DNA from 4 places in the Brevibacillus sp. AG genome. Region 1 is predicted to be linked to each of the others. Evidence: riboswitches for the same ligand, from Rfam matches in the RefSeq annotation. Region 1 holds a riboswitch; each other region holds the start of a gene.
What was found. Region 1 has a riboswitch for S-adenosylmethionine ahead of POF51_RS12300 (BMP family lipoprotein). Riboswitches for the same ligand answer to the same signal wherever they lie in the genome.
Positions count from the first base shown of each region.

Region 2: linked by a shared signal. The riboswitch ahead of metH (methionine synthase) and the one ahead of POF51_RS12300 (BMP family lipoprotein) in region 1 are both predicted to bind S-adenosylmethionine.
Region 3: linked by a shared signal. The riboswitch ahead of POF51_RS25320 (sugar ABC transporter substrate-binding protein) and the one ahead of POF51_RS12300 (BMP family lipoprotein) in region 1 are both predicted to bind S-adenosylmethionine.
Region 4: linked by a shared signal. The riboswitch ahead of mtnK (S-methyl-5-thioribose kinase) and the one ahead of POF51_RS12300 (BMP family lipoprotein) in region 1 are both predicted to bind S-adenosylmethionine.

Region 1 covers NZ_JAQMYO010000004.1:194,352-201,738, reverse strand. Annotated here, with positions in the region: gene POF51_RS12310 (ABC transporter permease) at 1-178, opposite strand, end outside; gene POF51_RS12305 (ABC transporter ATP-binding protein) at 153-1,682, opposite strand; gene POF51_RS12300 (BMP family lipoprotein) at 1,821-2,849, opposite strand; SAM riboswitch class I at 3,051-3,173, opposite strand; gene POF51_RS12295 (methyl-accepting chemotaxis protein) at 3,307-4,782, opposite strand; gene POF51_RS12290 (DUF3298 and DUF4163 domain-containing protein) at 4,938-5,555, shown strand; gene POF51_RS12285 (hypothetical protein) at 5,613-6,050, opposite strand; gene POF51_RS12280 (MarR family winged helix-turn-helix transcriptional regulator) at 6,311-6,724, shown strand; gene POF51_RS12275 (hypothetical protein) at 6,775-7,050, opposite strand; gene POF51_RS12270 (hypothetical protein) at 7,025-7,366, opposite strand.
Region 2 covers NZ_JAQMYO010000010.1:52,700-60,086, forward strand. Annotated here, with positions in the region: gene POF51_RS24285 (bifunctional homocysteine S-methyltransferase/methylenetetrahydrofolate reductase) at 1-987, opposite strand, end outside; gene metH (methionine synthase) at 1,032-4,478, opposite strand; SAM riboswitch class I at 4,595-4,696, opposite strand; gene POF51_RS24295 (YjcZ family sporulation protein) at 4,910-5,017, shown strand; gene POF51_RS24300 (YcdB/YcdC domain-containing protein) at 5,085-7,295, opposite strand; gene POF51_RS24305 (sigma-70 family RNA polymerase sigma factor) at 7,286-7,387, opposite strand, start outside.
Region 3 covers NZ_JAQMYO010000011.1:83,063-90,449, reverse strand. Annotated here, with positions in the region: gene POF51_RS25330 (ABC transporter permease) at 1-280, opposite strand, end outside; gene POF51_RS25325 (sugar ABC transporter ATP-binding protein) at 282-1,772, opposite strand; gene POF51_RS25320 (sugar ABC transporter substrate-binding protein) at 1,866-2,885, opposite strand; SAM riboswitch class I at 2,982-3,101, opposite strand; gene POF51_RS25315 (ATP-binding protein) at 3,304-4,557, shown strand; gene POF51_RS25310 (hypothetical protein) at 4,716-6,425, opposite strand; gene POF51_RS25305 (RNA polymerase sigma factor) at 6,409-6,954, opposite strand; gene POF51_RS25300 (hypothetical protein) at 6,976-7,387, opposite strand, start outside.
Region 4 covers NZ_JAQMYO010000006.1:171,672-179,058, reverse strand. Annotated here, with positions in the region: gene POF51_RS17130 (GNAT family N-acetyltransferase) at 1-517, opposite strand, end outside; gene mtnA (S-methyl-5-thioribose-1-phosphate isomerase) at 618-1,658, opposite strand; gene mtnK (S-methyl-5-thioribose kinase) at 1,655-2,884, opposite strand; SAM riboswitch class I at 3,020-3,165, opposite strand; gene POF51_RS17115 (anti-sigma factor C-terminal domain-containing protein) at 3,262-3,411, opposite strand; SAM riboswitch class I at 3,715-3,891, shown strand; gene POF51_RS17110 (2,3-diketo-5-methylthiopentyl-1-phosphate enolase) at 3,978-5,192, shown strand; gene POF51_RS17105 (2-hydroxy-3-keto-5-methylthiopentenyl-1-phosphate phosphatase) at 5,189-5,857, shown strand; gene POF51_RS17100 (methylthioribulose 1-phosphate dehydratase) at 5,861-6,517, shown strand; gene POF51_RS17095 (1,2-dihydroxy-3-keto-5-methylthiopentene dioxygenase) at 6,531-7,043, shown strand; gene POF51_RS17090 (Ger(x)C family spore germination protein) at 7,096-7,387, opposite strand, start outside.

The DNA of each region.
Region 1 (7,387 bases):
TCGCTAATGTAGACGTAAAGAAATAAAAACTGCCAAAGGCCCCTTTCCACATTTCCTGGTAGGTGCCCAAGATCGATTCGCCAACTGCAGCAATGACCAGCGCCCCGGTCAACAAACCGATGACGACAGCCAAGAACGGCTGAACCAATGACTTAGATAGCTCTTTGATTGCTGCCATGAATGCTTCCCCCCGCCATGATCACGCTGATTTTTTCTTCGGTTGCCTCCAGGCGTGAAAGCTCTCCAGCGATTCGCCCTTTATACATGACCAAAACCCTGTCAGACAAGGCGAGAATTTCGGACAACTCGGAGGAGACGAGCAAGATCCCGTCTCCCTGATTGCGCTTTTCAATCAGCGCCTGATGGATGTACTCCATGGCACCGATATCCACCCCTCGCGTAGGCTCAGCCGCAATCAAAAACGGGGTTTCATGTCCCAGCTCCCTTGCTACGATCAGCTTTTGCAAATTTCCACCTGACAGATTCCCTGCCAGCTCCTGCAATTGCCGAGAGCCAGTCTTGATGGCAAACTGCTCAACCCAGCCTTTTACGACTTGGCGGAATTTCTCCCGCAAAACGACGCCTCGGCAGTTGTAAGCAGGCTTTCTCTGATAGCCCATCAACGCATTTTCCTCGACGCTTGAGAGTTTGGCCGTTCCCCACAGGTAACGATCCTCCGGAATATGCGCCAAGCCGGCATCCCGAATGGTGGCTACTGATTTATTCGTCACATCTTTGCCGCCTAACCGCACCGTACCCTCCTGTGCCGCACGCAAACCACTGATCGCTTGTAGCAGCTCGGATTGACCATTCCCGGAAACACCTGCAATTCCTACGATTTCGCCGTGATGCACGGTAAAGCTGACTTGATCGAGCAATGTCTGCTTTTCTCGAACCGTGAGATTCTCCACCTGCAACAAGGGGCCTTTATCCAGAGGAACTCGCTCAGCTAGCTCCTGCAATTCACGTCCAACCATCAATCTTGCCAAATCATCCGCATTTGTCTCATTCCGCGAAACCGTTCCCGTCACTTTGCCTCCGCGCAGTACCGTAATACGATCGGCTACCTCCATGACTTCCTGCAACTTATGTGTAATCAAAATGACGCTCTTGCCACTCTCTGCCAGGTTTCGAATCGTTTGCAGCAGGTCGCGTACCTCCAGCGGAGTAAGTACAGCGGTAGGCTCGTCCAGCACGATAATATCCGCCCCTTGATACAGGACCTTAAGAATTTCGACCCGTTGCTGTTCCCCAATCGAGCAATTCGCTACCTTGGTCTGCGAATGAATCGGAATGCGATACTGCTCACTAAGCGCACGCACCTTGTCCTCCGCGTCATTTCTTTTGAAAAAACCCGCTTGCTTCGGCTCGTAGCCGATCACGATATTTTCAGTCACACTGAATTCTCCGAAGAGCATAAAGTGCTGGTGAACCATCCCAATTCCATTTCGAATCGCGTCCTCTGGTCCGCGAAAAACAACTGGCTTTCCGTTTAACACGATCTCTCCCGACGTCGGCTGCTCCATCCCGTACAGCATCCGCATCAGTGTCGTTTTTCCCGCTCCATTTTCCCCGACAATCGCGTGGACTTCTCCTGCTGCCAGTGAGAACGACACCTTGTCGTTGGCGGTAAAATCTCCGTACTTCTTGGTCATGGCCCTCATTTCCAAGCGATCGGTCATTCCCACTCCCTCATTTCTGTACGTCCTTTTATGAAAATGGAAGACCGACTACACAGCCGTAGTCGGTCACATCCATCACTGTGCACAAGCTTTAAATAATCGTTCAAAAAGTTGGCTTTTCAGCACCGAACTACCTTTTTAGAATTTATCTGGTACTTCGCGGGTGCCTGCTACAATTTCATCGCTGATCGCTTTCACTTTATCCACTACTTCTTGTCCAATAAAAGCGTTCAGAGGCGTTTTGCTTTCGTGCGTGACATAGGTTACGCCAACACCTTTTTCTTTCAAGCCGTACGCAACAACACCTGGTTTGAACGTTCCTTCTACAAAGTTCTTCACGGTTTCATAAGCTGCCGCGTCGGTCCCTTTCAATTGGGACAGAACGATATGCTCTGGATCGATCGTCGTACGGTCAACGTCCTGACCTGCTGTGAAGAAGCCTTTTTCCTTCGCCGCTTCGAAAACGCCGAGGTCGCCTACAGCTGCTGCACCGTTAATGAAGTCAGCGCCTTTGGAAGCTTGGAGCAAAGCCAATTCTTTCGCTTTTGCCGGGTCAGTGAAGCTTCCTACATAGTTGACCATCAGTTCTGCCTTTGGATTCGTCGCTTTCAAGCCCTCTTCGAAGCCGACTGTCCATTTTTTCAACTGCGGAATATCGAGAGCGACAACCATACCTACTTTGTTCGTTTTCGTTGCCAGACCTGCTGCTGCTCCCACCAGGTAAGCCGCTTCCTGCTCGCGGAAGGTAACACTGCGAACGTTTGGCAAATCCACTACGGTATCAATAATCGCAAAATTACGGTCAGGATTTTCGGTTGCTACTTTTTTCAATGCATCCTCTGATGTAAAGGAAGAAGTGATGATCAAATCATAATTTTCTGCAACAGCCACGCGCAAATTCTCTTCAATCGCTCCATGGTCCGTAGATTCAATCGTTTTCACTTCTGCGCCCAGCTCTTGTGCGGCTTTCTTTGCACCATCATCCATTTGTTGGAAGAACGGGTTCACACCAATTTTCTCGGGCAAAATCAAGGCAATTCGCTTTTTGTCCGCGCCCTCTTGTCCTGCTGCTTGTCCTCCTGGCTGATCTGCAGGTGCGCTTGTGCCAGTCGAGCACCCTGTTGCCAATACTGCGAATGTCGTTAATGCCAGCAATAACTTCTTCATGATGTATCTCTCCCTATCCGAACTTTACGTTTTTCTTTATCCTATTAGGTAATGTACGGCTTTTTACCCATTTTTTCAATAGTATTTACGAATATTCTCTTATAAAATTAATTTATTGTTCGTTTATTTACTCCTCCCCTTTTACAAATACAACAAAAAAACTCTTCCCGGAGGAAGAGTTTGCGTACGTAGCCGTTCTCTTCCTCATCTGTCAAAACCATGGTACAGGTTTTGCAGGAATTGGCACCTTTCTGTTCATGCATAGACATGATCAGTGGTTGCCGGGCATCATCGGGCCAGTCCCTCCGCCGCTCTTGATAAGGTAGGTGAATATATTTAGTTACAATGGAATTCATTCTAGCAGAACGGTTCGAAAATGCAATTCTTTTTTCTCAATTCCAAACACTTCTAAAAGTGAATAAAAGTTTAAACAGTCGTCTTTCCAGCATCGAGAAACCTATTTCACGTGAAAGGTTTGCTGGAGACGATGAGACAACGTATTCAGCTCGCCCAGCTCTTCCGTAATCTCACGCACTTTTTGATGCTGGTTTTCTGCTGTCGCAAACAGCTCTTCTAAGTTGGCTACCGATTCCTCGGTTACAGCTGTAATGGTCGACATCTCGATGGCAACTTCTCCGGAACGCACTTTTACCCGGTCCATGCTGGAGCTTACTTGATCAGCTGCTTGCAGGAAGGCCATCATCCCGGCACGCACTGCTTCGATGGAGGCCACTGTTTTCACGGCCAGTTCTTGGCCTTTTGCAACAGACGTTTCCCCATTGCTCATATGCTGCACCGCATTCTCACTTTCCTGGTGGAGTGATTTCAGAATGTCGGTAATTTCCTGCGTAGCTGTCGCGCTTTGTTCTGCCAGCTTGCGTACCTCATCCGCTACAACAGCAAATCCCCGTCCATGTTCGCCTGCACGCGCCGATTCAATCGCCGCATTCAGCGCCAAGAGATTCGTTTGTGTCGCGATCTGATTAATAGCGCCAACAATTTCCTCTACACGGTTCGCCTGCCGATTGAGCTGGTGAATCGTGGAGGCTGCTACATTGACTGCCTGCACAATTTGCTCCATCTGCGAGGACAGCTCGTTCATCATCTGAACGCTTTCAGTCAGACGACGGTTGTTTTGTTGCGATTCCGTTTTCATTGCGTTGGTCTGTGTTGTGACTGCCTCGATTTCCTGGTCGATGGATTGAACCTCTTCTTCGATTTTCACCGTAGAATTCGCCTGCGATTCCATACCTGTAGCGACTTCCTTAAAGGCCACCATCATTTCATCTGTATTGCGCTTCGTACCTTCCGCATGCTCATGCACATGATCGCTTGTACGATCCAGCTGTTCCGTCATTTGCTGGATGTTCAAAAGCATTTCTCCCAGACGGCGCTCCTTCTCTTCCGCTTCCTGCCTTGCGTCATCAGCTTTTCGCAAGGAGGCTTGTCCGGCGAGACATAGATACGTGACGGCTCCCATCATCATGAGAATCGTGACAATACGCATAAGCAAATTGAGCTCCGAAAAATCACCTTCGAAAATCTCGTAGGTTCCCGTATAAAATCCAACAATCGTAACGATGATTTGGGCAATTCCCGCTGTAACTACCAGCTTCCAGTCCAAATAGGCTGCCAAAAAGCCCATGACGATAAAGGCGAGGAAGGTAACCTCCTGGTAATCGGTAAAGTGATCGAAGGAAATAGCATAAAACATAAGTCCGATTGCTACCAGATAACGAATGACATGACTATCTTTGCGAATGAAATAATACGGCGAAACAATTAAAGTGACCAGCAATCCCAAGGACGTCACTTTCCAGAAGTTCACATCCACTTGGTAGGCAATGAGTCCCGCCATCCACAAATGATTCCATAGGATGAAAATCATAAAGCCTTCTTTGTCAGTCAAGGTATTGCGAATCAATTGAATCATAATTGCCCCCCTTTTCCTTTTTACTTATGTATCGGATTCTTTCCCCATTATATAGCCAAACCTTTGCCAAATTTGTGAAAAAAGTGAGAACAGCCAAAAACAATTTCGAATAGGCTATTACACAACTCACACGTACAGGAGGCAAACGGAGAAAAGTGGAACTCAATCAATTGCCAGCTACCGTGCTGACACGGACAATTAGCCGTCAGAACACCACCATTTACTACCCGCAATTGGCAGGCCTAGCCAACCAGCAAGCGGAAAAAGATACCAACCGGGCGATTTATCAAACGGTTCAAGGCTTAATTCACGAGCAGCAACGGGTCCAGGTACCGGGAAATACAGAAATGCAAGGAAGCTACGAAATCAAGACAAACGAACGCGGCATTTTCAGTGTCGTGTTGAGCAACTACGCCTACACACCGCAAATGGCTCACGGCATGACCTTTCTCGGGTCAATCACCGCAGACATCCAAACAGGCAAGCTGTATACGCTACGTGAATTATTCAAGCCAGGAAGCGATTACGTCAAGGTGATTTCTGAAAACATCAAGCGTCAAATCAAAGAAAGAAGCATCCCCACACTCAATGGCTTTACTTCGATTAAGCCCGATCAAGATTATTACCTAGCCGACAAAGCACTGGTCATCTACTTCCAGTTGTACGAAATTACGCCTTACTACGTCGGTTTCCCCATGTTCCCCATTTCGGTTTATGAACTGGAACCACTCATCAATGAAAAAGGACCATTGAGTATCTTATCCGCGGATTAATGTATCACTGGGTGTACTTGTGGCAAAAGAGAAAGCACCACATGGGTGCTTTTTCTACTAATTAATAGTAAGCTTGTACGGATTCTTTTTATCAAAATCAGTTGCGCTATGTCCATAAACCTTGATATATACCTGATCACCAAGACCTAACTGGAAGCCCAGAACATCGGTTGCACCTGGTCCAAAATCGTTAGGATTATATGTTTGATTCACTTTTCCGTTTGCAGAAATATAGATCAAATCAAAATCATAGTTTTGGTTCTGTGGAGATTCCAATTGTACAACGATACCCTGTCCAGTTCGATTATCATATTTGTACCAATCTACATCATTGCTATCAGAAATAGTATGGGACAGTGGATTATGAATTTTGATAAGAACGGCCTTATCCTGCGTATCTCCATAACCGTCACTAGCAAAAGCCGATTGTGTACCCATTGCCAACGCTGCCAATACCATGCAAGAAGACAAAATTCTTTTAAAAGAAAGTTTCATTTGGAGTTCTCCTCATTATCTATTTATTTACATTTTTAGTATATTTATAAATGGATAATTTTTCAACAAGTGAACTTTTTTAGAAAACATTACCTTTTGTGCCCCTTGCAAGGGGCATTTTGTTTGCATAAAATCCATAATTTCGCCATCGAATAAACGTTTACTTATATGTCCCGAACTGCTAGTATGTTATTGTACATATTTACTTAAGCAATAAAGTGTACGATATATCGGACCAGCTTTCCTGGAGGTATATATTCATGCAATATTATGGTCATCGAATCAGCCAAACCGCAAGAATATTCAGTAAATCGTTAAATGGGACTATGTCTCCCATGGGATTATACAGTTCGCAATGGGGGATTATCCTTTGCTTGCATTACCGTGAATCGCTCACCCAGGTTCAATTGAGTAACTACCTGAATGTGGAAGCGCCGACGATTACCCGGACACTCACCCGATTGGAAGAGATGGGCTGGATTATTCGCTCAGAGGGTGATGACAAGCGTGAGCGCTATGTGTCCTTGTCTCCGCAAGCAGTCGAACGTTTCCCGGAATGGCTGGAAGCTGCCAAAGAGCAAGAGGAACTGGCACTCCGCGGCCTTGACGAAGCAGAACTCGCTATCTTTAACCGCGTACTGAAGAAAATGAACGATAATTTGCAGCCATTGTAGCAAGTAAAAAATGACTTCTCCCAAAAGCAGTTTGGTGAAGTCATTTTTTGTTAGCCATTTTTCCTTGTGCTATGGATGATGGTGTTGAGCTCTTGTTCCAATTGAATCAGTTCAAGCTGTATCTGTTGCTTTTGCAATTGTTTTTTCTGTTGCAGCACTTGTTTTTTCAAATCATTTGATTCTTTGTCATTTGCCTCTTTCGCTGTAGAAGTATCCTGGTCCGGTTCCACCTGTCCAGTCGAGCCTATAGCAGCTAGGAAGGCACCCAAAACTGCGATCCACCCGCCTACTGCTACCAGCTCATTCGCCAGATTTTTTTCGATCATTCTTCTTCCCTCCGTTTTTGGATGGTTCCTCCTGTAAATTCTTCTTTATATCTTGTATACTGTCTCGTAATTGAGCAATTTGCTGTTCAATTCGTTTGAATTGCATATCTTCATCATTGTCATTGCCATTCTTATTCTTCCCATTGATTTGCTTGTTCAATTGAATGAGCGGCTGCGGCTGCATCAACTTCTCCTTGTCACAGGCAGGCTTTTGACTTAATCTGGTTGTTTTATCGATGGCGAGTATGACAAAGCCAATCGAAATGATCCAAAGTGCTATTACAGCGGTATCGTCATTCTCATCACAAAAAAACATAGATACCTCCATGCCAACAAA
Region 2 (7,387 bases), on a different contig from region 1:
TGCTGTTTTTACGCGCTCGACAATGCTTGGTTTCTCCCTCTCCCTCGTGTTCTGCACAGAAATCGAAGGACGATCACCAGCTACGATGGTCGGGTTCACACGCGCTTGCGGCTCAAGTGACTCAAGTGCATCCGCAATCGCCTTCACATGTGCAGGTGTGGTTCCGCAGCATCCGCCAATCAACCGTACCCCCTGCTCACGCAAGCGAAGCGCACTCTGTCCAAAATATTCAGGTGACGATTTAAAAGCGTATTCTCCGTCAGTCATCCCCAGACGCCCCGCATTCGGGAATACGGATAAAAGTGCATCTTCTGGAATCACTGTATTTTCAAACGAGCGTAGCAATTCAGCGGGACCAAGGCGACAGTTTAGTCCGATCACGTCAGCGCCTGCGGCTTTCAGCTCGGAAAAAGCATCTGTCAAAGCGTAGCCATCACGTGTGCGTCCTACTTCCAGAGTGGCTAACTGCGCGATTACAGGGACATCTGTGAGCGGACGGATTACCTCGATCGCCAGAAGCAGCTCCTCCAAGTCCACGAACGTCTCCAAAATCAGTCCATCTACGCCCGCATGCAACAAAGCAATCGCCTGTTCCTCATACTGGTCACGGTATTCGTCCAAAACCTTTTTCTTCACCCGTCCAGCCAAAATCGATCCGATGCTCCCAGCCACATAAGCATCATCCTGTGCGGCTTCCCGTGCAATGGCGACTGCTAGCCGGTTAATCCGCGCTACCTTATGCTCCAGACCGTAACGGCTCAATGCATCTCGGTTGGCAGAATACGTATTTGTCTCCATGAAACGTGCACCGGCCTGATAGTAAGACGTATGAACTTCATGTACCAAGCGCGGGTTGGATAAACACAGCTCTTCAAAGCTGACGCCAACCGGGACGCCCAGCCCGTGCAGCTGGGTCGCCATCGCACCATCTCCGACTAGCAGGTGGTCTTTCAAATAGGCTCGTAAATCTTTCTTTCTCGTCGTCAACTCAATCCCTTCTCTCCCCGTTTCATTTATCTTTACTACTTTCCTTACACTTCAAAAATAGATGGACCTGCGTTGAAATAACGTGCTTCAGGATGTGCAAATACCATCGCCGATACGGAAGCTTCTGGCTCCATCATGAAGCCCTCTGTCAGCTGAACGCCGATATCCTCTGGACGCAGCAGACGGAACAACTGCGCCTGATCTTCCAGGTTCGGGCAAGCAGGGTAACCGAAGGAGACACGAATGCCCTGATATCTAGCACCAAAGCGCTCGAGCATCGTCATCTCAACCGGATCAGGAATGCCCCACACGTCGCGCATGACGTGGTGAATTCGCTCTGCAAATGCCTCTGCCAGCTCCAATGCCAAGGATTGGAGGACATGAGAGCGCAAGTAGTCACCACGCTCTTTTAGCTCTGTAGATTTTTCGCGAATCCCTCCCCCAGCCGTTACGGTCAGGAATCCGACATAATCCATTTCCTTGCTCTCCACTGGTCGCAAGAAGTCGGACAGGCAAAGATGAGGTTCTTCCAGCTGACGCGGGAACGAGAAGCGCTCCAGCAGCTTGCTGTGGTCTTTTGGATCATAAACCAAAATATCGTTGCCATCTGACTGAGCCGGGAAGAACTGATACACGCCGTGTGTCGTAATGGTTCCTTTTTGCTTCGCTTCATTTAATAGCTCTTCCACAATGCCATACAGTTCCAGTACCTTCTCGTCGCCTGCCTCTATCAATCTATCTACATTTCCGCGAACACCGAGGTGTTTTCCGAGGAGCATCCGCAGGTTCAAATACGGTTGCAGATGGCTGAGCGGGTATTGTCGCAGAACATGTCGTTCACAATCTGGTGGCAGATGGATCGGAACCGTTCTGCTGACGGCTGAGCGAGCTGGCAAAGGTGCTTTTTTCTCCTCGATGACAGGTTGAGCCGTTGCAACTGCTTCCAGCAGATGTTGCTGTTCCTCTACCAAGCGATCACGTTCTTCCGGATTTTGCAGACGATTTACGAGATCCAGACCATCCATGGCATCTTTTGCGTATAAAACAATTCCACGGTATTCCGGTGCGATCCGGTTCGATGTGAACTTGCGCGTCAACGCCGCACCGCCAACCATCATCGGGATATCAATGCCTGCATCACGCAGGTCTTGTGCTGTAATGACCATTTGCTGTGCGGATTTTACCAAGAGTCCAGACAGACCGATGGCATCCGGCTTTTCTTCTCTGCATGCGGCAATCAGTTGCTCTGGCGGCACCTTGATCCCTAGGTTCACGACATTGTAGCCGTTGTTTGACAAAATAATTTCCACGAGGTTTTTTCCGATGTCGTGTACATCGCCCTTGACTGTCGCCAGCAAGATTTTCCCCTTGGCAGCGGCATCGCTTTTTTCCATGAATGGCTCTAAAAACGAAACGGATGCCTTCATGACTTCTGCACTCTGCAATACTTCTGCCACGATCAACTGGTTGCCGTTGAACAGGCGACCAACCTCTTCCATCCCAGCCATCAGCGGACCGTTGATGATCTCGAGCGGTGTGTATTTATCCAGAGCCAGCTTTAGGTCTTCCACCAGGCCATCCTTGGAGCCTTCGACCACATAACGGGCCAAGCGTTCTTCGAGCGTTAACGAGGAGACTTCCACACTGACTTCCTTTTTCTTTTGGCGATAAAATTCGGTAAAGGCCGCCAATGTCTCATCATTTGTCTCGAATAGGAGGGCTTCTGCCAGCTTTCTCTCGTCTTCTGGAATCGAAGCGTAGCGCTCCAGCTTTTCCGTGTTGACGATGGCGTAATCAAGCCCTGCGAGAGTTGTGTGGTACAAGAAGACCGCATTCAGTACTTCCCGACCCGCAGGAGGCAAGCCGAAGGAAACGTTACTGACACCCAGGATCGTCTTGCAAGCAGGCATTACCTGTTTAATCAAACGAATTCCTTCTACGGTTTCCTTGGCAGAGCCGATGTATTGTTCATCCCCTGTCCCTACTGGAAAGACGAGTGGATCGAATATAATATCCTGTGGTTTTATGCCATACTGGTTGACAAGAATGTCGTACGAGCGTTGCGCGACCTCCAGCTTCTTTTCGCGAGTGATAGCCATACCCGCTTCCTCAATCGTTCCAACGACAACGGAGGCACCGAATTTGTGAATAAGCGGAACGACTTCCTCAAATCGCTCCAACCCGTCTTCCAAGTTGATCGAGTTGAGAATGGCCTTCCCTTGCGAATAGCGAAGTCCCAGTTCCATGACCTTGGCATCTGTCGAGTCGATCATGAGGGGCGCTTTTACTTTTTTCACGATGAACTGTAGGAATTTTTCCATATCTTCGTATTCATCACGGTCGGGGTCAGCCAAGCATATATCGATGACATGTGCGCCGCGCTTCACTTGTGCTCGGGCAATATCAGATGCTTCTTCATAATGACCAGCTGCAATCATTTCACGGAATTTTTTGGAACCGATGACATTGGTCCTCTCCCCTACTAGTAGAGGACGATTGTCATCTTCGACGTAAACAACCTCGATCCCGGAGACTGCGCTCAGCGGTTCCACAGCTGCACTGCGCGGCTTGCAGTCTTTCAACGCTTCTGCCATCGCTTGAATATGGTCAGGCGTTGTTCCGCAGCAACCGCCAGCGACGTTTATCCAGCCCTGATCAGCGAATGCCCGCATTTTCGAAGCAAGTCCCTGTGGCGTTTCATGGTAATGACCGTTCTCGTCTGGCAAGCCTGCGTTCGGATAACAGCTAACCGCACATTGGGCAATTCCTGACAGTGTCCGCAGATGATCACGCATGAACTCTGGTCCTGTCGCACAGTTCAGACCAATGGAGACTGGCTGTAAATGCTCCAAGGAGATGTAAAACGCCTCGATGTTTTGGCCCGCCAGCGTTGTGCCCATCGGCTCAATCGTACCTGACAGCATCACCGGGAGCTCCTGTCCAAGCTCTTCAAAAGCTTTGCGAATCCCGATTCCGCCAGCCTTGACGTTTAACGTGTCTTGCGAGGTTTCCAATAGAAGAACATCGGAGCCGCCAAGGATCAGACCTTTTGCCTGACGATAATACGCCTCGACCAGTTCTTCGAAAGTGACACCGCCTGTCAACGCAAGGGTTTTGGTCGTAGGTCCCATTGCACCTGCTACAAAACGCGGCCACTCCTCCGTAGAATAGGCATCCACCGCTTCTCTGGCCAAGCGGGCTGCGGCTATATTGATCTCAAGGTCTTTTTCTGGCACATCGTACTCAGCCAAAACGATGGAAGCAGCACCAAACGTATTTGTCTCGACGATGTCTGCGCCCGCCGCTAAATATTTCTCGTGAATGGAACGGATCACATCTGGTCTGGTCAGGTTCAGGAGTTCATTACAGCCATCATAGGCTTCACCGCCGAAATCATCAGCAGTCAGGTTTGCCTGTTGAAGCATGGTGCCCATTGCACCGTCCAGAATCAGAATTTTCCGGGAAAGTTGTTCGCGAAAAGTTGGTTTCATTGACGTGCCCCTTTTCTACCTTGCATCGGCTTATTCTCCGTAATTGGGTAAATAAAAAAATCCTCTTCTTTGAAAGAAGAGGATTTGTCAGCAGATACGAAAACGCCTGAGACATCCTCTTATCTTTCAAAGCACATAGCTTTGCTGGAATTGGCACCGGATTTTTACCGGTTGCCGAGGCTTCATCAGGCCAGTCCCTCTGCCTCTCTGGATAAGAGTCGTACACTTGTCATTTAGTTGTTTGGCGAAATGTCTTGAATGTTTGCAAGTATCTTAACACCCCCTTTGTCTCCCCGTCAATTGTGAATTGTCTATTTTTTACTGAGCCTCTCCTCATACGCGCCCATTTTTGCCTTAGCTGGGCATCCGCCCAGTCCAATATCCGCATTCGTGTATAGACTGGAGTATAACGGAAAGGAGGGGAAACAAAGATGAGTACATCATTCTGCGGAAACGGATTCTTCGGTGACTGCTTCGCAATCGTGCTCGTGCTGTTTATCCTGTTGGTAATTATTGGGTGTTCATGTGACGACTGTTAGATAAGTGTTTAAAAAAGGCTATCCCAAAAGCCATCAGGAATGGCTGCGGGATAGCCTTTTTTTCTTGTTATTTGGTGATGATCTTGCCTGTCACGGCATCCAGAGTAATAAATTTTAGCGCCAGCTTTTCGTCACTCCACGGCACATACGCCAGCTTTGGTTGAGCTAATTTTTGCCCATCCACATCTCTCATCAAATAGACCAGCTTTAAAGGCATGACGCGTAAATACGCCTCAACAGCCTTGTCTTTCGAGACGATCTCGTCGGATGCTGGAAGCTCCACCAGCTCGTGCGTCTCTCTGTAGTTTTCAAACTTTGTCACTTTGCCAGAAGACGGATCGACTGTTACTGAATAAGCCGCTTTTTGCCCGCGATCCTGTACTGGAATGCCATCCTTGCTCATGAGATATCTGAATTCCCATTCGCCCGATGACACAGGATTCGCTTCGCCTGGCTGTATAACTTGTGCCAATTGCACTTCTTTTACGCCTGGATCGACGTATTTATGCAGAAAGGCGAGTGAAGCCTCTTCTGCTTGCTCTCGTTTGACTGTCACTGCTGTATCGGAACGCGGTGATCCCAGCCCGACGACACTGCCTGTTTCTGCGATGACTTCTACGCCAATATACTTGTCATTTTTATCATTCCAGACGTATTCCTTGTGTCCATCACGGTAACTCTTACTCTCTCTATAGGTCGAGTCATCTACTTGTATACCGAATTCCGCTTGCAGCAGTGCTTTTGCCTCATCCTTGGAGCGAACCTTGACGTATTCCTTTGGAGATTCGATCGGATGTGCTTCCTTCGCATTTAACTGATCATAGGCAAGCCCGTTATCTCCCGTTCCATATACAATCTTGCCATTGGTCGCGTCGATATGCCACTCCGTACCATCTTCACGTCCTCTTTGCATGAAGGAAACAGCTGGCGTGTACTCCAGGATAGGTTGCCACTTCTCCCCTTGTTTGGATTGTGGCTGTATTCTCGGATTCTGCACGTATCGAAGCTTCATATGCTCGCTCAGCTCTTTGATGGCTACCTCTTCTGATACAGCAGTCGATATATCCGGGTACTGCGACGGCTCGAATGTTTCGGGCTCCATCCTGAAATATTGGACGTGGCCAGAGTTAGTTGTTGTTATGCTAATTTCATCAGACAACACTGGCAATTCGTTATGATATCGCAGATACACCCCTGGATCGTTGGCGTCCAATAACCGATAGTGTTCACTATCCGCCCCGAGCAGTTTGTTCAAAAACTGTCGCTCTTGCTGCAAGGCTTTTTCTCCTTCTGCTTCTTTCCGGCTCGCTGCTTCCTTTTCATCCCTATTCAAAAGCCTGTACGATTCCAGTACTTGACCATTTCCATAGATCACAAGAGAAACCTGATGCCCCTCCTTGTTCGTTTTCCCCAAGATGAATGACATGCCATCGTGGTTCTTTTCTTTATCCAATAGAAGAAGGGACGGGTTCAAATCTGGCATGGCATCTGTCAGCTTGGTGAAAAAGGCTTGTTCACTCTTGTTCAATCGCCCGAAAAACGCAACTTGCTCCTGTTGGTCAATTCCAACCGACAATACGTTGAACGGAACGGGCTGGCCGTTTTCCATACGTTGATAATTCACGCTCATCCATGGGCCTTTTACCATATGCTCGTCGGTATAGATCTGAGTCTCGACGTGCTGATAGGACTTGCTTTCCTCTCCCAAGAAAGCTTGAAGAAATGCGTTTGCTGCATTCTCCGCAGTCTTGGCTGATGGCAAGTTCATCTCCTTCTGTTCTTTCCGATCACCGTTTATTGTAAAGCTCTCAATTTGTCCTGTCTGTGTATCATAAACAACATTGGCACACGCAGCATCGCCTTCGAGTAAAGTTAGTTCACTGATTCCATGGCTTGTACGATCCACTCTTATTGTCATCTTGCTCAAGGCTGGGATCGCCTTTTTTAATGGTAAAATTGCCGCTTCCGGCGACACTTTTACGCTGCTCTGGTTTGCCTCTGTATTCTTTTTATCCGTTGCAGTTGTTGCCACTGCATTCGTTATATTTTTTCCACTCGGCATCTGGGGAAACCAACCTTGTTGATGCAAGCCCACAGCAGTTACCGCCAAGCACGCAGCCAGCGATCCAGCCATAAATAATCTGTTTCGATTCTTGTGTTTATTCTTTGCAATCGCACCTCTGATCCGTAATTCCATCTCTTTTGTAAACCTCACTTCCTCCACTGATTCCTCACTTGCTCTCCGTACCGCTTCACGCATTTCCTTATCTACGTCCATTCCAATCCCTCCTTTTCACACAATGCCTTAAAATGTTTTCGGGCCCGTGACAATTGGGTTCGTACGGCATCTTCTGAAATATCCAACACTTG
Region 3 (7,387 bases), on a different contig from region 1:
AGACTCCTTGTTCATACCAAACCATCATCGAAGCAGAAACGACTGTGGTCAATGAAACCGTCGATCCTACAGACAAGTCAAAGCCTCCGACAATCAGCGAGAACGTAACGCCAATCGCGACAAATGTCACAATCGAGATGGAGCGAAGAATGTCCGTCAAGTTGTCGTACGTGAAGAAATACGGGTTGGTCAAACTGAATAACAACATGACAATGACAATGACGGCAACCGTTCCGTATTTATAAACAAAATCAAATAAGCTAAACTTTTTATCTGCCACGTTATTCACCTCCGCTTGCGTAGTACATAATCAGCTCTTGTGTTGCTTCCTCGCGACTCAATTCCTTCACGATTTTGCCCTCGAACATGACGAGAATCCGGTCTGCGATCCCGATGACTTCCTGAAACTCACAGGAGAAATACAGAACGCCCTTTTTCTGCTCAGCGAGATTTCCGATCAGACGGTAAATATCGCTTTTCGCGCCGATATCCACCCCTTTTGTCGGCTCGTCAAACATAAAGAGGTGAGCGTTTGTATCCAGCCATTTGCCGATAGCGACTTTTTGCTGGTTTCCGCCGCTGAGAAAACCGACCAGCTGCTTGATATCGGCTGTTTTTACACCAAGGCGCTGCACCAGCTCTCTTGCGTTAGCCGCTTCCGTCCCTCTTTTGATAAAACCGAGCCAGGACTTCTTTTTCAACGAGGCGACAGACAGGTTGTTCTGTACCGACTCCTCTACGAAAATTCCTTCTTTGCGCCTTTCCTCCGGGACGAGTACGATCCCTGCATCGACGGCGTCTTTTGGCGAGCGCAGTTGGATACGTGTTCCATGCAATCGAATGGCACCGGCCTTTGCCCCATCCGCACCGAAGAGCAATCGGGCGAGCTCAGTCTTCCCTGCCCCAACCAGACCGACGACACCCACGATCTCTCCCTCGTGAACTCGCAGGTCGACTCCGCGTACTTTGCCACCAGCCACACCTGCCGCCTCAAAAATCGTTTCGCCAATCGGCACTTCCATCTTCGGGAACTCCTCGTCAAAGCTTTTGCCCAGCATGTTCGCGATCACTTCGTCCATATTGGTCTTCGCCGTGTCTGTGGTCACGACATGCTGTCCATCGCGCATGATGGTGATCCGATCACAGATTTCAAAGATTTCTGGCAACCTGTGGGAGATATAAATGATCCCGACTCCAGCATTTTTCAACTGTGCAATGATTTGAAACAGCCGTTCGCTCTCCTTTGTGCTCAACGGCGCTGTCGGTTCATCGAAAATGACGTACTTCGCCTTTTGAACGGTAGCCCGTGCAATCAAAATCAATTGCTTTTCCGACAGCGTACATTCTTCGACGAGCATCCTCACCGGAATAGAGAAGCCGAAGTTTTTTAAAATCCGCTCCGATTCGTTGTACAAGCTCTGCCAGTTGATTAGTCCCTTGGTTTTCGCCTGGACGAGCTGGCCCGCCAATATGTTTTCGGCAACGCTCAAATACGGGATCAAGGCGGTGTCCACTTCCTGATATACACATTGAATGCCCTGTGCTTTGGCGTCCTGCGGGGATTGAATCGACACGGCCTGTCCATCGATGGTGATCGTACCTCCATCTGCCTGATACGCTCCCGTGAGAATTTTGATCAGGGTACTCTTTCCCGCACCATTAGCACCGAGAAGTGCATGAACCTCTCCAGCGCGCACCTCAAAATCGACGGATCGCAGGGCAGGAACCCCAGAAAACTGCTTCGCCATCCCTTTCATCTGCAATGTGGACATTTTTCACACCTCCTGTTTACCTGCGTGTTCCAACCTCTATAAGGAAAAATCCCGTTGACGGATACAGATCAACGGGAAAAGCCAATTTGGTTCTTACTTGCCCCACTCTTGTACGTATTGGGACAGGTCGCCCATCGTTACTTTCTTATCCTTCGGCAGGTCTTCCTGTTTCACCAGCACTGGATTCAGCTTCACGTTGTCTGGCACTTGCTCGCCTTTGATTTTTTGGAACACGGTTTGGGCATGGATGCGCCCGATATTGGATGGGTCTACCGCTGCCGTCGCTGTCCACGGAGAGTTTTCCGTCTGAATCATTTGCAGATCCTCATCGCTCAAATCGATGGAGTATACTTTGATTTCCGTACGGCCTGCTTGCTGGATGGCACGTGTCGCCCCTTTGGCAAATTCATCCCAAGCCGCCCATACTGCTGTGATGTCGCCTTTGTTGGGATACTTTTTCAAGATCGCTTCCATCTGGGTTTGTGTATCGAGTGCCGTATTATTGGTAGCAGAACCGAATGCAGCAATCTCTTTGATGTCCGGGTATTTCTTCTGGAAAGCTTCATACGTCACTTGGCGTTTTTCCATAGGCGCAAAGCCAGCTACCCAAATTTTTACGATGCTGCCTTTGCCATTTGTATCTGCAGCCAGCTTCTCCAGGCTCAGCTCTGCCAACTTGTTGTCATCCTGCGCCACAACTGGCACACCCGGAATGTTGATGTCTGTATCAAACAGGACAACCGGAATTTTTTTATCCACGGCCTTTTGCGTACCCTGCTGCAACGCTTCTGCCGTACCATGGTCGATCAGAATGCCATCAAACTTTTGATTCACAGCCGCATCGAGGTTGGACGCCATTTTTGCCAGATCGGTATCCGCGTTGAATACGGTCAACTCACCGCCGTTTTTCTCCACCTCTGTCTTCACACCATTGATGTATTGTGCGGAGAACGTTCCTACGTTTTGACGCATGATTAATGCGATTCTCTTCGCGTTCTCCCCACCTGACTGGTTCGTGCTACCGGTTCCGGTGCTTGTTCCTCCGCCGCATGCCGTAACGAGAACGGACGCAGCCACAATAAGTGAAGTCAGTAATCCCAGTTTCTTTTTCATCGCAAATGTTCCCCCTTTTTCTCTTTGAAAACAGATGATAAAAGCAAAAAATCCTCTTTCACAGAGAAAGAGGACAAAAATCGACAAGATTCTCGCCTCTTATCTGTCAGGTATTCTACCTGTTGGAGTTAGCACCTTGGCTCGAAAGAACACAATCTCTCGTGCTAGGTTGCCGGGCTTCATAGGGCCATTCCCTCAGCCATCTCTTGATAAGAGTAGTTTCTATTTTCGAAACGTTTGTATAAGTATATACAGAATATAATCTGGCAATTACCTATCTGTCAACTAGGTTTACCGAAAGAATTTTCTTGATAAATATTCCAGTTTCTTCTGTAACAACAAGAGGGATTTTGTTGTGTCTTGTCGAATTATCGTAGATTGATACAAGCCTAGCAAATATTTGCGATGGGGATGCTACATGAGTCTATTAAAAGAAGTTATTCTTCAATGGTTTTTCGCCATTATCCCGTTTGTGTTTTTCAACATCTATTACCGTGACAAAATGAGGAACTACAGCCGTTCCTTTATTGTCATCACCAGCTCAGCCTGCATGTTTCTCGCGATGACCTTCGCCCCTAGTGTCACCAATGGCATGTTTTTTGATATCCGACATGTCATCATTCTTTTCGGACTGGTTTATGGCGGAATCGAGATTGCCTTGCTCCTTCTGATTGAAGCCTTGGTTTATCGGTACTACCTAGGTGGAGAAGGAACATGGGTTGCGCTGCTGATTCTTACAGTCAATTTTGTCTTGTCACTCTTTTTGTATCGACACTACAAAGCCAGTTATCGGAAAACACTGTATCTTTTTATGACGAGTGCGATTTTTTCTACGGTTGCTTTAGGGACTACTTATTACTTTTTTCCCACGTATGTAACTCAACACCTCGTTTACTACACCATAGTGATTCCTATTCAGAACTTTTTCGGCCTCTGGTTGTTAATGTCGCTTTTCAGCAAATGTGTTTCGGATAAGGAGCTGTTTATTCGCCACGCGCAAAACGAAAAAATCCAAACGATGAGCCATGTTGCTGCATCGCTCGCACACGAGGTTCGCAATCCGCTGACAGCTGTCAAAGGCTTTTTGAAATTAATACAGGAATCCCCGGAAAATTTGGTGAAAATCGATCAATACATTCGCATCAGTCTCGACGAGATCCAACGGACAGAAGCCATTTTGACCGAATACCTTGCGATTTCCAAGCCGCTCAAGGAACGACATGAGATCATTAATGTTAGCGAGCATCTGCATGCCATCCGCGAAGTGATGCTCCCTTTTGCCAATATGCACAACGTAGAGCTTACGCTGCAAGACTTTGAGAGACCTGTGACGATCAAGGCCAATCCAGACGAGTTCAAGCAAGTGTTGGTGAATTTCATCAAAAATGCCATCGAGGCGTGCTCGGATATTTCGGACGGAAAAGTCTCCCTGGACTTGCTCATCGAGCGAAACAAAGCACTGTTGGTCATCAAGGATAACGGTGTCGGCATGGATGCAGGACAGATCAGCCGTCTCGGAACGATTTACTTTTCTACGAAAACAACTGGAACTGGTCTTGGTTTGACGTATTCCTATCATGTCATTCATGCAATTGGCGGAACGGTCAATGTATCAAGCAAGCCACGAGTAGGAACCAAGTTCACCATTATGCTTCCGTATAAGGCACAGTAGCTGCATGCAGGTTTTGCAGAGGAACTGTGCCTTTTTCCATTCGATCGATAATGATGCAAATGACGGTCGGTTGCCCTTCCCCTCACGCTTTACTATGCAATTTCCGGGAAGACATTACGCAAAACAAAACACCAGGAGTTTCCCCCTGGTGTCTCTCTTTATTGGAATGGTAGCCATTCTCCCGTAATGGCATCCACATCCCCGTTGCTTTTCAGTATCTCCGCCGAATAGACCAAGACCGGTTGCTCTTGAATCCTATTGTTTTCAAGCGGGAATAGATAACGGGGACTGAGTGATTTATGTTGGAGATAAACCCGCGCCGCCTCTTCTGCTGAAATCACCTTGGACGCATCTGGGAAGGTCTCCTGCTTATGCGGGAATGTTAAATTCACCCCGATAATTTCTCCTGTCTGCCCGTCGATCGTGACCTTATAATACTGATCCGGCACCATTACGCCGTTTACTTCTCGGACAAATTTCAATTCAACCTGTCTGCCCATCACATAAATTTGCTCCTGCATCCGAACAGTCTTCACCCGTGAATCCAGATACGGCTCCAAAAACAAGATCGCTCGCTCCTGCAATTCTGCGACGGCAAGTGTCTGATCACCTTCTCGCAGCTCCGGATAAGATATCTTGAACGCTGCTGCCCGATTGTTGACAGTAGTCAGCTTCATGAATCGCTCTCCTTTTTTGGCCTGGTATTCCCGTTCGTTGTCTCCCATCATATAATCGGGCACATTACTCCCGGTAAATGTGAAGCCCTCCACCTTCTGACCGAAGAACTCCATGGCGGCCGCAGCCTCTTTTGCCGATGCAACCATTGTCTTCTTGCCTCCGGGATTGACGGCAATACTGTCGCGAAACGAATCCCCGCGCCACAAGGTCGTTTTCACTTCCTTGCCAGTACGAGCGTCGAGATACCCGGAGAAGTTTTCCGTATAACGAAGAACGTAGTCCACGTCCTTCTTCCCGCCTCGCTGATACGTCAGTTGCATGACTTCTGCAAGTCCGCTCTCCGTTTTCTTACGAGAAGGCCGCTCAGCAATTGAAGGAAACTGCCCGGTGTCCAAATTCATTCCCGTTGAATCCCCTGAATTGACATAGCGAATATGCCCGGCATCGCTCATGCCGATCCCATAGTTATCTCCCTCTACCTGCACGTCATTCACGTAGCGTTGCAATCGGACGGCTTCATGCGAAACGGTATCTGCTCCCTCTTGCCCATCTACTTGTTCGATCCGATACTGTTCCAGATTTTTGCCCAGAAACGGTTCCATAAATGCCTTCGCCTGTCGCTCTATTCTCTCCTTGGAAGGCACTCCTTCGACTTTCTCTTGCCCTGGAATCTTTTCCAGGTCGAACCCGAGCAAGAGTCCGCTTTTGGCGTCCAATTTCGCTCTGGCATATAGCGACACTTCTGTTCGATCTTTGTTGCTGAACGTGCGAAAATCTATGTTGTACACCTCGCGAGGAGCTTTGGTTACGTAGACCCTCTTTTCCGCTTCCCGAAAAGGAGGATATTTCTCGTACAGCTTTTCCAACGTTCTAATCGCCGCTTGGCTTAGCTCGCTTTCTGTTATTTCTGTCGATGAGAAGGAGCGGGGTACCAGATGCGCTTGTGATTCAAACCGAGATTGCTTGAATATCTCCGGGGTTACCCCCATCATCCATACTGCTGCTGCCACCGTCGCAGCGGAAACTGTCCATGTTGCCAGCTTGAGGACGATTCTTTTCGGACGATTCGTTTTGGTGCGTGCCCGTTGCACCAGCTTTGCTTCCAGCGCTTCTACGAATTCGCTCCTTGGTTCCGCATCCTTTGACCGAGGAAGAGCCGCGAAGAATTGCTCGTCATTTGGAGTATTCATTGGCCAACCCTCCTATCCAATCGACATGCAAAACTTTTTTGAGTTCTTTTGTTGCCCGATGAAAATCTACGCGGACCTTGGCTTCGCTTGTCCCGAGGATTTCTGCCGTTTCCCGAATACTGTAGGCCTTGATGCCACGCAAAATCAGTACATTCCGATGATGCGTCTTCATTTTCTGCATCGCCTGCTCAATTTCCAGCTGTTCTTCCTTGGAAGCCAGCTCCGCTTCCGGCCTTCCCAGAAGAGAAGGCAGCCCTTTTAACAAATCCATGCCAAAAAGCGTTTGCACCCGTCTCTTCCGGTAATCATCGATGGCGACATGCTTGGCAATATGCAAAATCCATGTCTTCACACTGGAACGCTCTTCATATCTGGCCAAAGCGTCCAAGACCCGGATAAACACTTCCTGTGTCAAATCCTCCGCATGCTCACGCTTCCCCGTAAAGTAGTAGAGATATTGATAGACATCACGGTAATGCTCGCGATAGATCGCTTTAATCCGCGCTTCGTAATCGACTGTGTCCTGCACTGGATTTCCTCTCCCTGCTCCCTACTTGATAAATTGACCTGTAACCGCGTCAACCTTTCCGTTTCTTTCTTTCGGCTCATAAACAAGGACAGGTGTTCCCTGGTACCGTCCGTTAAGGGAAGGAAACACGTAGCGCAGTGTAAGCGGATTAGCTTTCAACAATGCTTGTACGGCTTGCTCGGGCCCTACGACATTTGAGGCATCATCATAGGATAATTTACCAGTAGTTATTGGTAAACTGGCGGATACAATGTCTCCCGTATGCATGTCAACTTTTACTGAATAGCCCTGTCCCTCAACCATAATCCCTTGGTGTACAGGGGAAAATAGAAACGTTTGCTTGCCTGCTTCTCTGTTATTCATTTGTGGTACCAGCTCCATTTGTGGTACTAGCTCCGTTACCTCTGCTTCTACAAACGGTTGCAGAAACACC
Region 4 (7,387 bases), on a different contig from region 1:
CATGATCCACGTAATGATCGTAAAGGAATTCATTCCGGCGGAGTATCCCTTCCAGTTGAAACCCTAATCGTTCTGGAATCGATCTGCTCTTATCGTTTTCCGTAGCAGCCTGAATCGTTACTTTTTCCAAATCCCATGACCCGAAGATCAATACGTCCAAGTAGGTCGCCACTGCTTCTGTCATCAGGCCTTTGCCTTGAAATTGTGAACCCAGCCAGTAGCCAATAGACGTCTTTTTGTTGATCCAATCCACCGTATGTACGCCGACTGTACCAGCCAGACGTCCTTGGTACCAAATGCCGTAGTTGATGCCGCGATTATCGTTGTACTGATGGATCGTCGCTTGGATGAATTGGCGAGAATCCTCTACCTTCTTCGTATAATTCAGCCACGGCAGCCATTCCATAAGATTCTCCCGGTTCGAATCCGTAAGCAAAAATAACTCCTCAGCATCTGCTAATTCTAATTGTTTCAAGTATGTATCTTCATTGATTGCTATCCGTTGAATCGTTTGCATACGAATCTCCCCTTTTCTTGGATATTTTACTGGAAAACGCCAGAATGAGCAAAAAAGCGCCCGCCAGTAACAACAGGGCGAACGCTTATCAATCATTCATTTATGGTTTGCTATTGCCGATCTCTTCCGGCTTGAAAATGCCTGTCTCCGTGACGATCGCTGTAATGTACTTCGCAGGCGTTACATCGAACGCAGGATTGTACACCTTAATATCGTCTGGAGCTACCTGTTTGCCCAAGCCATGGGTAATTTCCTCGGCTGGTCGCTCTTCAATCGGAATATCTGCGCCTGTCGGAGTGTCCAGATCGACGGAGGACAAAGGAGCTGCCACGTAAAAAGGAATGCCGTGAGCTTTTGCCAATACCGCTACCCCATACGTACCAATTTTGTTGGCGACATCGCCATTCGCTGCTACGCGGTCTGTACCCACGATGACAGCCTCTACTTTACCTTGGGACATAACCATCGCCGCCATGTTGTCGCAGATCAGCGTCACATCAATCCCTGCTTGCTGCAATTCAAATGCAGTAAGACGAGCGCCTTGCAGGACAGGACGGGTTTCGTCCGCGTACACCTTCAGGTTCCAGCCGCGTTCCTTTGCCAAATAAAATGGAGCGGTAGCCGTACCGTACGCTGCTGTAGCCAATGCGCCTGGATTACAGTGCGTGAGAATTCCCATACCGTCATGCAACAGAGTGAGCAGATGCTCTCCAATGGTCCGGCATACTTCAGCGTCTTCCTTTTGAATCGTCAGTGCTTCATCGAGCACAGCCGCCTTCAACTCGGCAATCGACGCTCCGCTTTCTTTTTCAACACGAGCTTTGATGCGATCCAACGCCCAGAACAGATTCACGGCTGTCGGACGGGAAGAGCCCAGGTAGTCTGCCTGCTGGTTCAGTTCCTGCCAAAACTCGTCGTAGTTACTCGCTTCACTGCCACGAATACCAAGGTAGAGCCCGTAAGCCGCCGCCATGCCAATCGCCGGTGCGCCTCGTACTTCCAAGCGACGAATGGAACCCCATACTTGCTCGGAGGTAGTCAAGTTCAAATAGATCGTTTCTACTGGCAGACGCGTCTGGTCTAGCAAGACCAATGCGTCATTCTCCCACTTAACAGGTGCCAATTGGGTGCTGGTTGTCATACTGTTGTAGCCTCCTGATAGTAACGTTCGGTCACAGTGCGTACGATGTCCGTGATATCTGTCGATTCGTCGATGCCGCCGCGACCAAGAATCAGCGCTTCTCCAATCGAGAGAGCCAGACGCTCTGCTTCTGCGCGAGTCTGGTCGTCTTCAATGGCATTCAGGTCCGCTACGCCTGCCAAGCCGATGACACGGCGCAAGATTTTGCATCCGGCATAGCCTGCTGTATCCTGAATCAAGCGCTTCACGTAGCTTTGCCACAGTCCCTCGACATGGGCGCTGCGCTCTTTGGCTTGCTTGTGCCAGAGCTGAACGAATTGCGAAACGAATTCATTCCAGACATCCTCGACCGTTTCCAGTAAGTATTCGCGGTACGCTTCCCGTTCTCCTTGATCTTTTTGCAAACCGTGCTGTCCTGCGTAGTTGAGCAATAGATTGGCAATGACCGCCCCGATGTCAAAACCGATTGGACCGTAGTAAGCGAACTCTGGATCGATTGCTTTCAAGCTGTTTTCCGTGATGAAAATACTTCCCGTATGCAAGTCACCATGCAGCAGCGCTTCCGAGCGCGTAAGGAAATCGTATTTCAGCTTGGCGATTTCCAGCTTCAGCGGCCTGTTGTTCCAGATCGCCTCGACTTCCCGGCGAATCAACGGGTTGAAGTCGTTGGTAGGCGCATTTTCATACGGATCGGTAAAGACGAGATCTTCCGTGATTTTGCATAATTCTGGATTTATGAATGTTCCGACTAGCGCTTTTTTATCGTACGGATGCGCGCCCAGATCGGAGGTGAAGAACAAGGTTTGCGCGAGAAAACGACCAATTTGCTTCGCGAATAGTGGGTACCGCTTTCCTTCGATCAGACCTTTACGCATGATGATGTGGTCCCCGACGTTTTCCATGACAGTCAACGCAAGTTCCCCATCGAAATGATACACCTGCGGCACCAAGTCTGGAACGTATTTGTGCTGAATGCGGAGTGCCTCGCTCTCGATACGAGCCCGATCAATCGTAAGTGGCCAAGATTCTCCCACGACGCGGGCAAAAGGCAGTGCTTGTTTGACAATGACGCTCTTACCGGTTGCCAGCTCCTGAATGTCAAAAACCAGATTGAGATTGCCATCCCCGATTTCACGGCTGGTCAGCTCTGCTCCTTCGCTAAAAAGACCTGGTATTCCTTTTACGTACTCCACTGCTTCCTGTTCAGTCAATGCGCGATATGCCATGATTCCAAAACTCCCCTCTACGTATTTTTCCTCTATCTCTACTTGTTTTGTTTGAGTACCTGGAGCAATAAAAAGACCTCTTTTCCCGAAGAAAAGAGGTCGCTGTCGTCACGTGTAAGAACCGTGTTGATGTCCCCCTTATCTTCCAGACTACTTTTGTTTCTGCAGGAATTAGCACCGTGCATGTCGCCTGTCAATCAGTCGCTTCCTCGCGTCTGAATGGCGTCATGTCGGTTGCCGGGTATCATCGGGCCAGTCCCTCCACCTTCTCTGGATAAGGTATCCAAAACGTATTCGGTTTTTGATTTAGTTTGAATCATACAACCAACGCTTCCGCGATGTCAACACCCTTTTGTGCAAAAATTCGCACCTTGCTATCAGTAGCTGTATTGTGTTACCGATGCCGCAGGTCGCTCCCAATTCCACCAGTCTACCTTGCCTAGAAACGCTGCTGTTATCGACTTTTCGGCCTTGAGCTTCAGCAGTTCTTTGGTAGGTCCGGTGAGGACGGCTCTGTAGATTCGCACTCCGTTTTAAACAGCCAAGGCCGTACTTTTTCCCCACGGTAGTCGTCCAAGGAAGAGTAGGCGCGACAAAAGGTTTCCTGTGTCAGCCGGAAAAGATAGCGGTAAATATCGTTTACATGCAGCCGGTACACATACTCCAGACCTACTTTCCCAAGCCGTTCACACCCCTTCATCCCTTACCACGAAGGAAGTGCCAAATAGTTTCACCTTCGTCTTATTTTTCTGATAACCTGCTGCACATTCACTGCAAAAACAAGGATTGACTCCTGACAATGAACGTCATATCATGGGGGAAACGAATAACTCTTATCGCGAGCTGGCTGAGGGACTGGCCCTATGATGCCCGGCAACCGGCGCTATACCATGAATCGTACGCGGATGATGCGTACCTTGGATAGCGAAACGGTGCTAATTCCAACGGATAAGAGTCGAGATAGAGCCTCTTTGGCTCGTTTCGGCTACTGACCCGAGAGATGAGAGGAGACGAGACGCTTTCATAGTCGACAACCGCCTCCCCGCTCAATGGGGAGGCTTTTTTTAATCATTCAAGGAGGATGAGACGTACCATGAGTGAACAACGTATCCTCGTCACCTATCTCACACAAGCAAAAGACTTGAACAAGAAAGCGCAAGCCATTGCTGTCGGCATGACAGTCGGTTCCTGGACGGACCTGCCGCTTGCCAAGCAAGCTGAGCTAACGCCGTATCTTGGTGAAGCCGTGAGTGCGACACCGCTTGCGACACTGGAAAACGGAGAAACACGCGGTTTGATTACCGTCAGCTATCCGACCCGCAATTTTACAGCAGACATTCCATCCTTGTTGACCGGAATATTCGGCAAACTGTCGATGGATGGCAAAATTAAGCTCGTCGACATCGTTTTCCCTGACTCATTCCTTCAGGCTTTTCCTGGACCGAAGTTCGGCATTGATGGTCTGCGCGAACGTTTAGGAGCACATAACCGTCCACTCTTGATGAGCATTTTCAAATCGTGCCTGGGTCTTCCTTTCGATGACCTGAAGACGCAATTTCGGGCACAAGCCTTGGGCGGAGTCGATCTGGTGAAAGATGACGAAATCTTCTTTGCAGATGACCGCGCTCCTTTTATCGAACGGATCAAAGCATTCAAACAGATCGCCCAAGAGACAGAAGCCGAAACAGGCAAGCCCGTCCTTTATGCAGCCAACCTGACTGGACCAGTGCATGAGCTGAACGAAAAAGCGAAACGTGCGGTAGATGCAGGTGCTGACTGCCTCTTGTTCAATGTGCTGGCCTTTGGATTCGATGCCCTGCACCGTTTGGCAGCCGATCCCGATGTACACGTACCGATCATGGCGCATCCAGCATTGGCAGGCGCTTACTATCCATCACCTGACTACGGTATCGCCACCCCGCTTCTGCTCGGAACGTTGATGCGCGTAGCTGGTGCAGATCTGGTACTCTTCCCATCTCCATATGGCAACGTCGCCTTGGACAAGACAGAAGCGTTACAGCTCGCCAAGCATTTGACCGACCCACTGAATGGTGTACGCCGTTCCTTCCCGGTTCCATCTGCCGGCATTCATCCTGGGCTGGTTCCACAGCTTTATCAAGACTTTGGTCTAGATCAAATTGTCAATGCAGGTGGCGGAATCCACGGTCATCCCGGTGGAGCAACCGCAGGAGCGAAAGCATTCGTCGCCGCGATTGAGGCTGTCACCGCAGGCCGAACACTGGAAGAGGCTGCCGCGGAATCACAAGAACTGGCGATCGCCCTGGAAAAGTGGGGTGGTGCACGATGAGCAAGAAGCTCGTCCTGTTCTGCGATTTCGACGGAACGATTACCGAAAAAGACAACATTGTAGCGATTGTCCGCAAGTTTGCTCCCCCTGAGTGGGAAGCCTTGACGGAGCAAATCCTTTCGCAAAAAATAAGCGTTCAAGAAGGGGTAGGTAAGCTGTTTCAACTCTTGCCCTCCTCCTTGCGCCAGGACATTATCGATTTCATTGTCCAAGAAGCGACGATTCGCCCGGGATTTGCTGAATTCGTGAGCTATTGCCGCGAAGAAGGCATTGAGCTGTTGATCACGAGTGGTGGCATCGACTTTTTCCTGGAGCCTATCCTGGCACCTTTCGATCTTACCGATGTACCGATCTACTGCAATGGCAGTGATTTCAGCGGAGAGCGCATCACCATTACATGGCCCAACGCGTGCGATGAGCATTGCACGAACGGCTGCGGCATGTGCAAGACGACAATCATCCGCCGTTACGATCCAGCAACCCATTTCCGCATCGTCATCGGCGACTCCATCACTGATTTGGCTGGAGCCAAAATCGCAGACTATGTGATTGCCCGTCACTTCCTCGCTGACAAGGCGGAAGAGCTGCAATTGCCGCATAGCAAGTTTGCTACGTTCCACGATGTGATTCGCATTTTACAGCAAGTCCAACAGGAGGTCGTCTAATTCATGACTGCAACACTCGAACAACGTCTGGATGCCTTTCGCCGTCTGGATGACGCCAAGCTGACATTTGCCCGCCGGGACTGGTTTCCCGGCACCAGTGGCAATCTCTCCATAAAAATACAAAACGATCCCTTGCAATTTGCCGTAACGGCAAGCGGCAAAGACAAAACCAAGCTGTCTCCCGAAGATTATCTGGTCGTAGATCAAGACTCGCGTCCGGTGGATGAAACTACGCTCAAGCCTTCCGCGGAAACGCTCATCCACGCCGTCGTCTACAAATCGTTCCCGAAGGCGGGTGCTTGCTTCCACGTCCATACTGTGTGGAACAACCTTATTTCCGAGCTGTACTTTGGACAACGAGCCTTCTCCATTCAAGGACAAGAGCTGATCAAGGGACTCGGAATCTGGGAAGAAAACGCGCGCATTACTGTTCCGATTGTTGAGAACTTTGCCGATATTCCGACCTTGGCTACCGAAATTGAAAAAGTGATCACACCAGAAGTTCCCGGTGTACTCATCCGTAACCACGGTATCTACACGTGGGGCGGCAATGACTTCGAGGCCAAGCGCCACCTGGAAGCTTTTGAATTCCTATTCGAGTATCACGCCCGCTGGCTGCAATTGCGCCAAGCAGTCGTGTCCACTACAACCACCAATTAAGGAGGAATAAACGATGGCACAAATTCGTTTTCACGACAACAATGAGTACATCTCAGCACCCGAGGAAGTTGTCTCCTTCCTGGACACCCAAGAGATCATTTACGAAAAATGGGGCGTGGATCGTCTTGATCCGAAGCACCGTGATAACTACAGCCCGACAGACGAGGAAAAACAAGAGATTCTCGACACCTTCAAGCCGGAAATCGATGCGATCAGCCAACGTCGCGGTTACTTGACAGCGGACATTATCGTCCTCTCTGACAAAACGCCTAACCTCGACGAGCTGTTGGTGAAATTCAAGGGCGAGCATCACCACACAGACGATGAGTGCCGCTTTTGCGTCGATGGTCACGGTATTTTCGCCATCAAAGGCAAAGATGATCGCTACTTCGACGTCGAGCTGGAGCCAGGCGATCTGATCTCCGTACCACCGAACTACCGCCACTACTTCACCCTGATGGACGACCGCAAAATCAAGGCGATTCGCCTGTTCGTCACTCCTGCAGGCTGGGAAGCGATCTATTAATAACGAACCCCTTGGCATTTACTGATTGCCAGGGGGTTTTGTCTTTCACCCTTCACTTTATGACGCCATTTCCCTTAATCGATACGTCAGGCTTGATTTCAACTGTGGCATTGGAAAAGGCTTTCGTCCAATCATCCTCTACCTTTTTGTATTCCTTATATTCATAGGCACGCGCATAGAGACCAAACCCAAATGGGTCTACACCGATTTCCTGGCATTTCTTGATTAACTTCGTGTAATCCTTCTGTAACTCGTCACTGATCATTCGCTCCATCTTTTTGTAGTCCTTTTTCATGTCGAACGGAAACATTCGCTCCGATATAGACACTCGCAATTTGAAATGA